Linked DNA regions of Alloalcanivorax dieselolei B5. The protein of the gene in region 1 interacts with the protein of each later gene in a pairwise test. Links are inferred from orthologs where the notes say so. Each region holds a gene or a part of one and is shown on either strand. Other genes may lie near its edges. The genes, in order: tusA and B5T_RS05815.

The links.
Region 2: the proteins of tusA (region 1) and B5T_RS05815 interact in binary tests that used the Escherichia coli proteins (3 or more experiments, as listed by UniProt). The link is inferred for Alloalcanivorax dieselolei B5 from one-to-one orthologs.

Annotation. Positions count from the first base shown.
Region 1 is NC_018691.1:3,128,874-3,131,952, forward strand. Bases 21-2,780 are described here. They hold tusA (sulfurtransferase TusA), read right to left. Parts: upstream 1,642-2,780; coding sequence 1,399-1,641; downstream 21-1,398. Other genes in these bases: B5T_RS13950 (hypothetical protein), read right to left, coding at 21-788; B5T_RS13960 (MFS transporter), read right to left, coding at 1,659-2,780. In the rest of the region: B5T_RS13945 (GH3 family domain-containing protein), read right to left, coding at 1-4; more of B5T_RS13950, read right to left, coding at 15-20; more of B5T_RS13960, read right to left, coding at 2,781-2,930; 23S rRNA (cytidine(2498)-2'-O)-methyltransferase RlmM, read right to left, coding at 2,920-3,079. UniProt on the Escherichia coli protein: Sulfur carrier protein involved in sulfur trafficking in the cell. Part of a sulfur-relay system required for 2-thiolation during synthesis of 2-thiouridine of the modified wobble base 5-methylaminomethyl-2-thiouridine (mnm(5)s(2)U) in tRNA.
Region 2 is NC_018691.1:1,269,815-1,272,989, forward strand. The notes cover bases 85-2,940. They hold B5T_RS05815 (IscS subfamily cysteine desulfurase), read left to right. Parts: upstream 85-860; coding sequence 861-2,021; downstream 2,022-2,940. Other genes in these bases: iscR (Fe-S cluster assembly transcriptional regulator IscR), read left to right, coding at 355-828; B5T_RS05820 (heme NO-binding domain-containing protein), read left to right, coding at 2,112-2,657; B5T_RS05825 (SufE family protein), read right to left, coding at 2,679-2,940. Outside these bases: more of B5T_RS05825, read right to left, coding at 2,941-3,131; putative Fe-S cluster assembly protein SufT, read right to left, coding at 3,159-3,175. UniProt on the Escherichia coli protein: Master enzyme that delivers sulfur to a number of partners involved in Fe-S cluster assembly, tRNA modification or cofactor biosynthesis. Catalyzes the removal of elemental sulfur from cysteine to produce alanine.

The DNA.
Region 1 (3,079 bases):
GCATAACCCTCTCCTTATTCGTAAGCCGCCGGACGGAGGGCCAGACGCAGGCGGCGCGGCCGTTTGCGCCACAGCTTGGCGAGATAGGCCTGCGCCGTGCCACGATCAAAGACACCGACACAGGGCAGCTCGGTACCCCGCTCCCAGGTCGGGTTACGCTCTTCGAAGAAGCGGATCTTGACGTTGCCGTCGCGCATTTCCTGGGAAATCGGCGCCACCGCGCCCTTGAGCGCGGAATAGTTTTCGCCGAAATCCAGCAGCTTGCGCTCGGAGCAATAGCTGCCGAAATAGAGCCGCTCGCAGTAGTGGTCGACGTAATCCGCCAGATCCTGATGGTGGCCATCGGGATGGGGATAGTACCGATTGAAGTTATTGGCCAGCAGTAAGTAGGTCTTGTAGCCCTTGGAGATCAGCAGCCACACCAGCATTCTCGTCGGGCGCTTCATTTTTTCCCGCACCATCCACCGCAGGAAAGCGGTTTGCAGGGAGCGATCCCCCCAATATTGTTTCTCGAGGATAGTGTCACCACTGAAGACGCCGGTGGCCGCCCGTCCCCTGACGTTCATCGGCACGGTTTTCAGTGTCGAAAAGCCCACCACTTGCTGATCCAGGGTCCGGCGCACCATGAAGACGCCGCTCTTCTCCGACATATCCTTGACGAAGACCTCCAGGGACACGTTCTGGTAGTACTTTTCGTAAAGCCCGTACATCTCCTTCATGTCGATAAAGGAGATCCGCTCGATGGGTACGTAGCGTGTTTTCAACGTATTGCCGGTATCACCCGCCATGTTCCTTCTCCATCCTTGATAGTGCACTTGGCCGCGCCGCGGCACGACGATTCCCGTCCGGTATCAAACCGGAACCATGGTCCCTTATCTGGCGTTACTTATTTGACGTTATGTTTGGCGCAATAAGCTGCTTGTATCCCGAGCGTCACCGTCTTCCCGGTGTCACGGTTATCGTTCTAACCGATTCGTCTGAACAATCGATGACAGCATCTAGCCAGGGCAAGAAAGAGAAAACAAGTGCAATGTCATGAAATCGGAACTGGAACCGACGAATCGCGCAAAGCACTATTTTTTATGAGGTTATTCGGCGCAACAAAGGTCTCAGTTTCAACAAAGAACAACAAAAAATTCATTGAAATGAAGGAAAGATTCGGAGAGGAATGGCGTTTGAAAAAGCGGATATCCACATACTCAGAATGGATCTTCTCTTGCCAGTCTGGATAATCAGAGCCTGCTACAAGGCCGCTGTAGGAGCTTGCCTTGCAAGCGAAGGGATTGCGGCAGGATATTCGCTTGCAAGGCAAGCTCCTACAGCGACTTCGTAGTTCCTTCCGAGGGAAACCAGCGGCACTTCACTTAGCCGCGATTAGCGTGTTGCGTATGAGCGCTCTCAGCGCTTCTTCTCGATCCAGTACAGAAACAGCTCGCCGTCCTGCTGCCGGGCCAACAGCGTGTGGCCCAGGAACTGGCAGAACTTGGGGATATCCCGTTCGGTGGAGGGATCGGTGGCGCGGACTTCCAGTACTTCGCCCGGCGCCATGTCGCGCACCTTGCTGTGCAGCAACATCACCGGCTCCGGGCATAACAGACCGGTGGCGTCGAGGTGGTGCTGGGCATCAATGGCGTCGGACATGGTATTTCCGCGGAGATTCAGGAGTGATTGGGCGCGCCAGTATAACGCCCCGTCACGCCGGGCCCAAGCGGCGGCCGCCAGGCCAACGCCAGCAACGCCACCGCGCAGGCCAGCAGCGCCGCCAGCAGGAAGTGGCCGGCGTAGCCGAAATAGCCGGCGCTGAACCCGCTGGCCAGCGTGAACACCCCCACCGCCATCAGTTGTAATGACGCCTGCAGCGTGTAATCCCCCCCTTCCGAGCCGGGCCGGCAATAGGCCATCATCACCACGAACAAGGCCACCGTGGAGGCACCGTCCGCCGCCTGCTCGAACAGGGAAACGGCCCATATCGCCAGCACCCCGCTATCGCCTCGAGCCACCCACCACCAACCCACGAACGCCAGCCCCTGCCACAGGCCAAGCCCCACCAGGGCCCGCCGATAATGCCAGCGGCGCATCAGCACGCCGGCCAGCAAGGCACTGAGCAGCCCCACCAGCGAGGCCACCAGATCGAGCCGTCCGATGGCGGCAAGCGTCCAGCCCTGATCCACCAGATAGGGCTTGATCATGCGGGTACCAAAACCGTCACCGACCTTGTAACCGAGCAGGATCACCGCCCAGAGCAACAGCCCCGGCCGCCACCAGAAGTCGCGTGACCGCTGCCACCACCACAGCACCCCACGCCGCTGTGGAAACGGCGCCGCGGCCTCCGCCGGCTCGGGGAAACGCCGTATTCCAATCAACAGCACGCTAATCATGACGGTCAGCAACCACAGCGAGCCGCGCCAGCCGATCAGGTCGTTGGCGATCAGAAACAAACCACCACTGAGCATCAGCCCGATCTTGTAGCCGGACACCTGGATGCCATTACCGATGCCACGCAGGTCGCCCCTGAGCCAGCGTACCGCCAGGCCATCGGCGGCCACGTCCTGGGTGGCACTGGCCAGATTGATCAGGAACAGGATCAAAAGCAGAAACGGAAACGCCTCGCCAAACCAGAGCGGGCGCTCCAATAACGACAGCACCAGCAACAGCGCCGTCACCAGCAGTTGCGCCCACACCACCCAGCGCAGGCGATGGCCGGCGCGGGCACCGGCCATCGGGTCCACCCAGGGCGCCCAAAGGAACTTCAGCGCCCATGGCAACGCCGCCAGGGCCAGCAGACCGATCCATTCCGTGGACAGTCCCGCTTCCCGAGCCAGCGCCGGCACCGCCTTGGCCAGCAGACCGGAAGGCAGACCTTGCAGAAAGTAGAGCCCGGCCAGGGTCAGCAGCACGTATGCCGGGGCCGGCCCGCGCTCAGGGGGCACGAGTATCCACCCAGACGGTGATTTCCTCGCGATCGTAGTACAAATGAGCGGCGTTGATGCGCGCGGCCAACCCCTGTTTTTCCAGGCCTTCCGCCAATCGTTCCAACAGCACCCGCGACTCGCGATAACGGCGCGCCATCGGCAATTTC
Region 2 (3,175 bases), 1.9 Mb from region 1 along the record:
GAGGCCTGAAGATAGGTATACATGCTGCAAACAACAAGGGCCTAGCCTTGCGGCTAAGCCCTTGTTTCGTTTGGTAGCAAGGGGCGGACTTGAACCGCCGACCCCAGCATTATGAGTGCTGTGCTCTAACCAGCTGAGCTACCTTGCCATGTTTCAAGGCCGCGAATTGTCCGTGAGCTCCGGGGCGCTGTCAAGAACGAGGAAGTCGATCCGGGCCATTTCGGGAACCAACCGTCTATTTCTTGTTCAGACCTTTTTACATGAGAACGGTTATCAATTATTCTCCGATAATACTTGACTGATTTGGTTGGTCTTTATAGTCTGACTTCCTATTCACGTACCAAGGGTGTGGGTATGCGATTAACCACCAAAGGCCGATACGCGGTGACCGCGATGTTGGATCTGGCTCTTCACGCGGATGAAGGCCCGGTCTCCCTGGCGGACATCTCCGAGCGTCAGGGAATTTCCATTTCCTATCTGGAGCAGCTGTTCGCCAAGTTGCGCCGGCGGCATCTGGTGAGCAGTGTGCGCGGTCCCGGCGGCGGCTACAGGCTGAGCCGGGACAGCGACGACATCGATGTGGCCTCGGTGATCGCCGCCGTGGACGAGTCCGTGGATGCCACCCGTTGTGGCGGCAATGGCGACTGCCAGGATGGCCACATTTGTCTGACGCACCATCTCTGGTGTGATCTGTCGGATCAGATCCAGGATTTCCTGTCGCACATCACGCTGGGCGAACTGGTATCCCGCAATGAGGTTCGGCAGGTGGCGGAGCGCCAGAAGGCCACGCAGAGCCAGCTGAACCGGGTGCCGGTCAGCACGCTTTGATCCTTCCATCATCAACACAGTAATCAACGTCCATGTCGCAAGCGGTTTATCTGGATTACGCCGCCACCACCCCGGTGGATCCCCGGGTGGTGGAGGCGATGGTGCGTTTTCTCGGGCCGGACGGAACCTTCGGGAATCCGGCGTCGCGCAGTCATCTTTACGGCTGGTTGGCGGAGGAGGCGGTGGAAAACGCCCGTCGCCAGGTGGCGGACGCACTCAACGCTGATCCCCGGGAAATCGTCTGGACCAGCGGTGCCACCGAGGCCAACAATCTGGCCATCAAGGGCGCTCTGGAGCAGCGTGGCGGCGGTCACGTGATCACCTCCGCCACCGAGCACAAGGCGGTGTTGGACCCTTGCGGCTGGCTGGAAGGGCGTGGCGTCGAGGTTACCTATCTGACGCCGGAGCCGGATGGCCGAATCACCCCGCGGGCGGTGGAAGAGGCGATGCGCGAGGACACCGTGCTGGTGTCGATCATGCATGCCAACAACGAAACCGGAGTGATCAACGACATCGACACCATCGGCGCGTTGTGCCGGGGTCGTGGTGTTCTGTTCCACACCGACGCCGCCCAGAGCATGGGTAAATTACCGCTGGATGTGCGGGAAACCGCGGTGGACATGGTCTCCCTGTGTGCCCACAAGATTTACGGCCCGAAAGGCATTGGTGCGCTCTATGTGCGGCGCCACCCGGATGTCCGGGTCACCGCCCAGATCCACGGTGGCGGCCATGAGCGCGGCATGCGGTCGGGCACTTTGCCCGCCCACCAGATTGTCGCCATGGGCGAGGCCCTGTCACTGGCCATGGCGGGCCGGAATGAAGAAAACACGCGTATCGCCGCGTTGCGGGATCGCTTGTGGGATGGCATTCGGGCGTTGCCCGGTGTGTCCCTTAATGGCGCCGGCGCGCCGCGTTTGCCCGGCCATATGAACGTGGCCTTCGAAGGGCTGGAAGGGGAGATGCTGCTGACCGCGCTGACCGGCGTGGCGGTGTCCACCGGTTCCGCCTGCACCTCGGCGTCACTGGAGCCGTCCTATGTGCTCAAGGCGATGGGGGTGTCCGATTCGCTGGCGCACGGCTCACTGCGTTTCTCGGTGGGCCGCTTCACCGATGAGACGCAAATCGACACGGTAATACAGAATGTGACGCAGGTGGTCACCCGCCTGCGTGACGCCGCCGCTCAAAGGGGATAAGCGGTTCTTTTTGTCCGACGGAAGGCTCCGTAACCGGCTTGCTGCTTGCTTCGGTCTTCGGCGTAAGCACACCAAAGGACGGAGCCAACCATGCACGGAGTGATCCTTGCCCATTTACGTCATTTCGTTACCGACCGCTATGGTCAGTCGGTATGGGATGACGTCAACCACCGAGCGGGCCTGACCGATTGCCTGCACGTGCCGATTCAACTTTACCCGGACAGCCATCTGGAGGACCTGGTGGCGGCGCTGCAGTCGGTCACCGGGCTGCACCGTGATGATTTGCTGGAGGAATTCGGCGCCTGGGTGATCCCGCCCCTGATCAATATGTACCGGGCGATGATTCCACGGGAATGGGACGCGGTGGCGTTCCTGCTCAACGTGGAAGAACGCATTCACCAGCGGGTCATTCGTCTGAAGAACCCGGAGGCGACGCCGCCGCGCATTGATGTGCGTGAGCTGGAGCCACGGGTGCTGCAGGTGGAATACCGTTCCCACCGGGATCTGAGCCTGTTGGCGCTGGGCTGTGTCCACGGTGTGGCGGCGTTCTACGGGGAGAAGGTGGAAATACTGGAATCGGAGCAGGTGGACGGCGGCGTGCGGCGCTTCGTGGTGCGCCTGGAACCGGCCGCCTGAACGTCGGAAAGCTCTCGAGGATCAGGCGGCCAGGGCCGCCGCTTCCTGCTTGATGCGGGCCACCATGGCACGCAGGCCGTTGCCACGGGTGGGGCTGAGATGGCCGAACAGGTCGATGTCCTGGAAGAAGGCATCCATGTCCACCGCCGCGATCTGTTCCGGCGAGCGGCGGTTGAGGGCGGTGAGTACGATCGCCGCCAGCCCGCGCACGATGATGGCGTCGGAATCCACCGCCAGATAGAGGCGGCCCTCGCCGTCATCGTAGTCGGTGACCAGCCATACCTGGCTCTGGCAGCCGCGCACGAAGCGGTCTTCGGTGCGCAAGGATTCCGGCAGTTCCGGCAGTTGCTTGCCGAGATCAATGATGTAGCGGTAGCGCTCTTCCCAGTCGTCCAGGAATTCCAGGTCGTCACGGACATCCTCGGCGGTGATTTTCTCACCCAGGGTGATGGCGCGAATATCGAAATCAGACAAGTTGAACCACCTTCTCAATTACTGCCGTCAGAACAGGCCCAGTT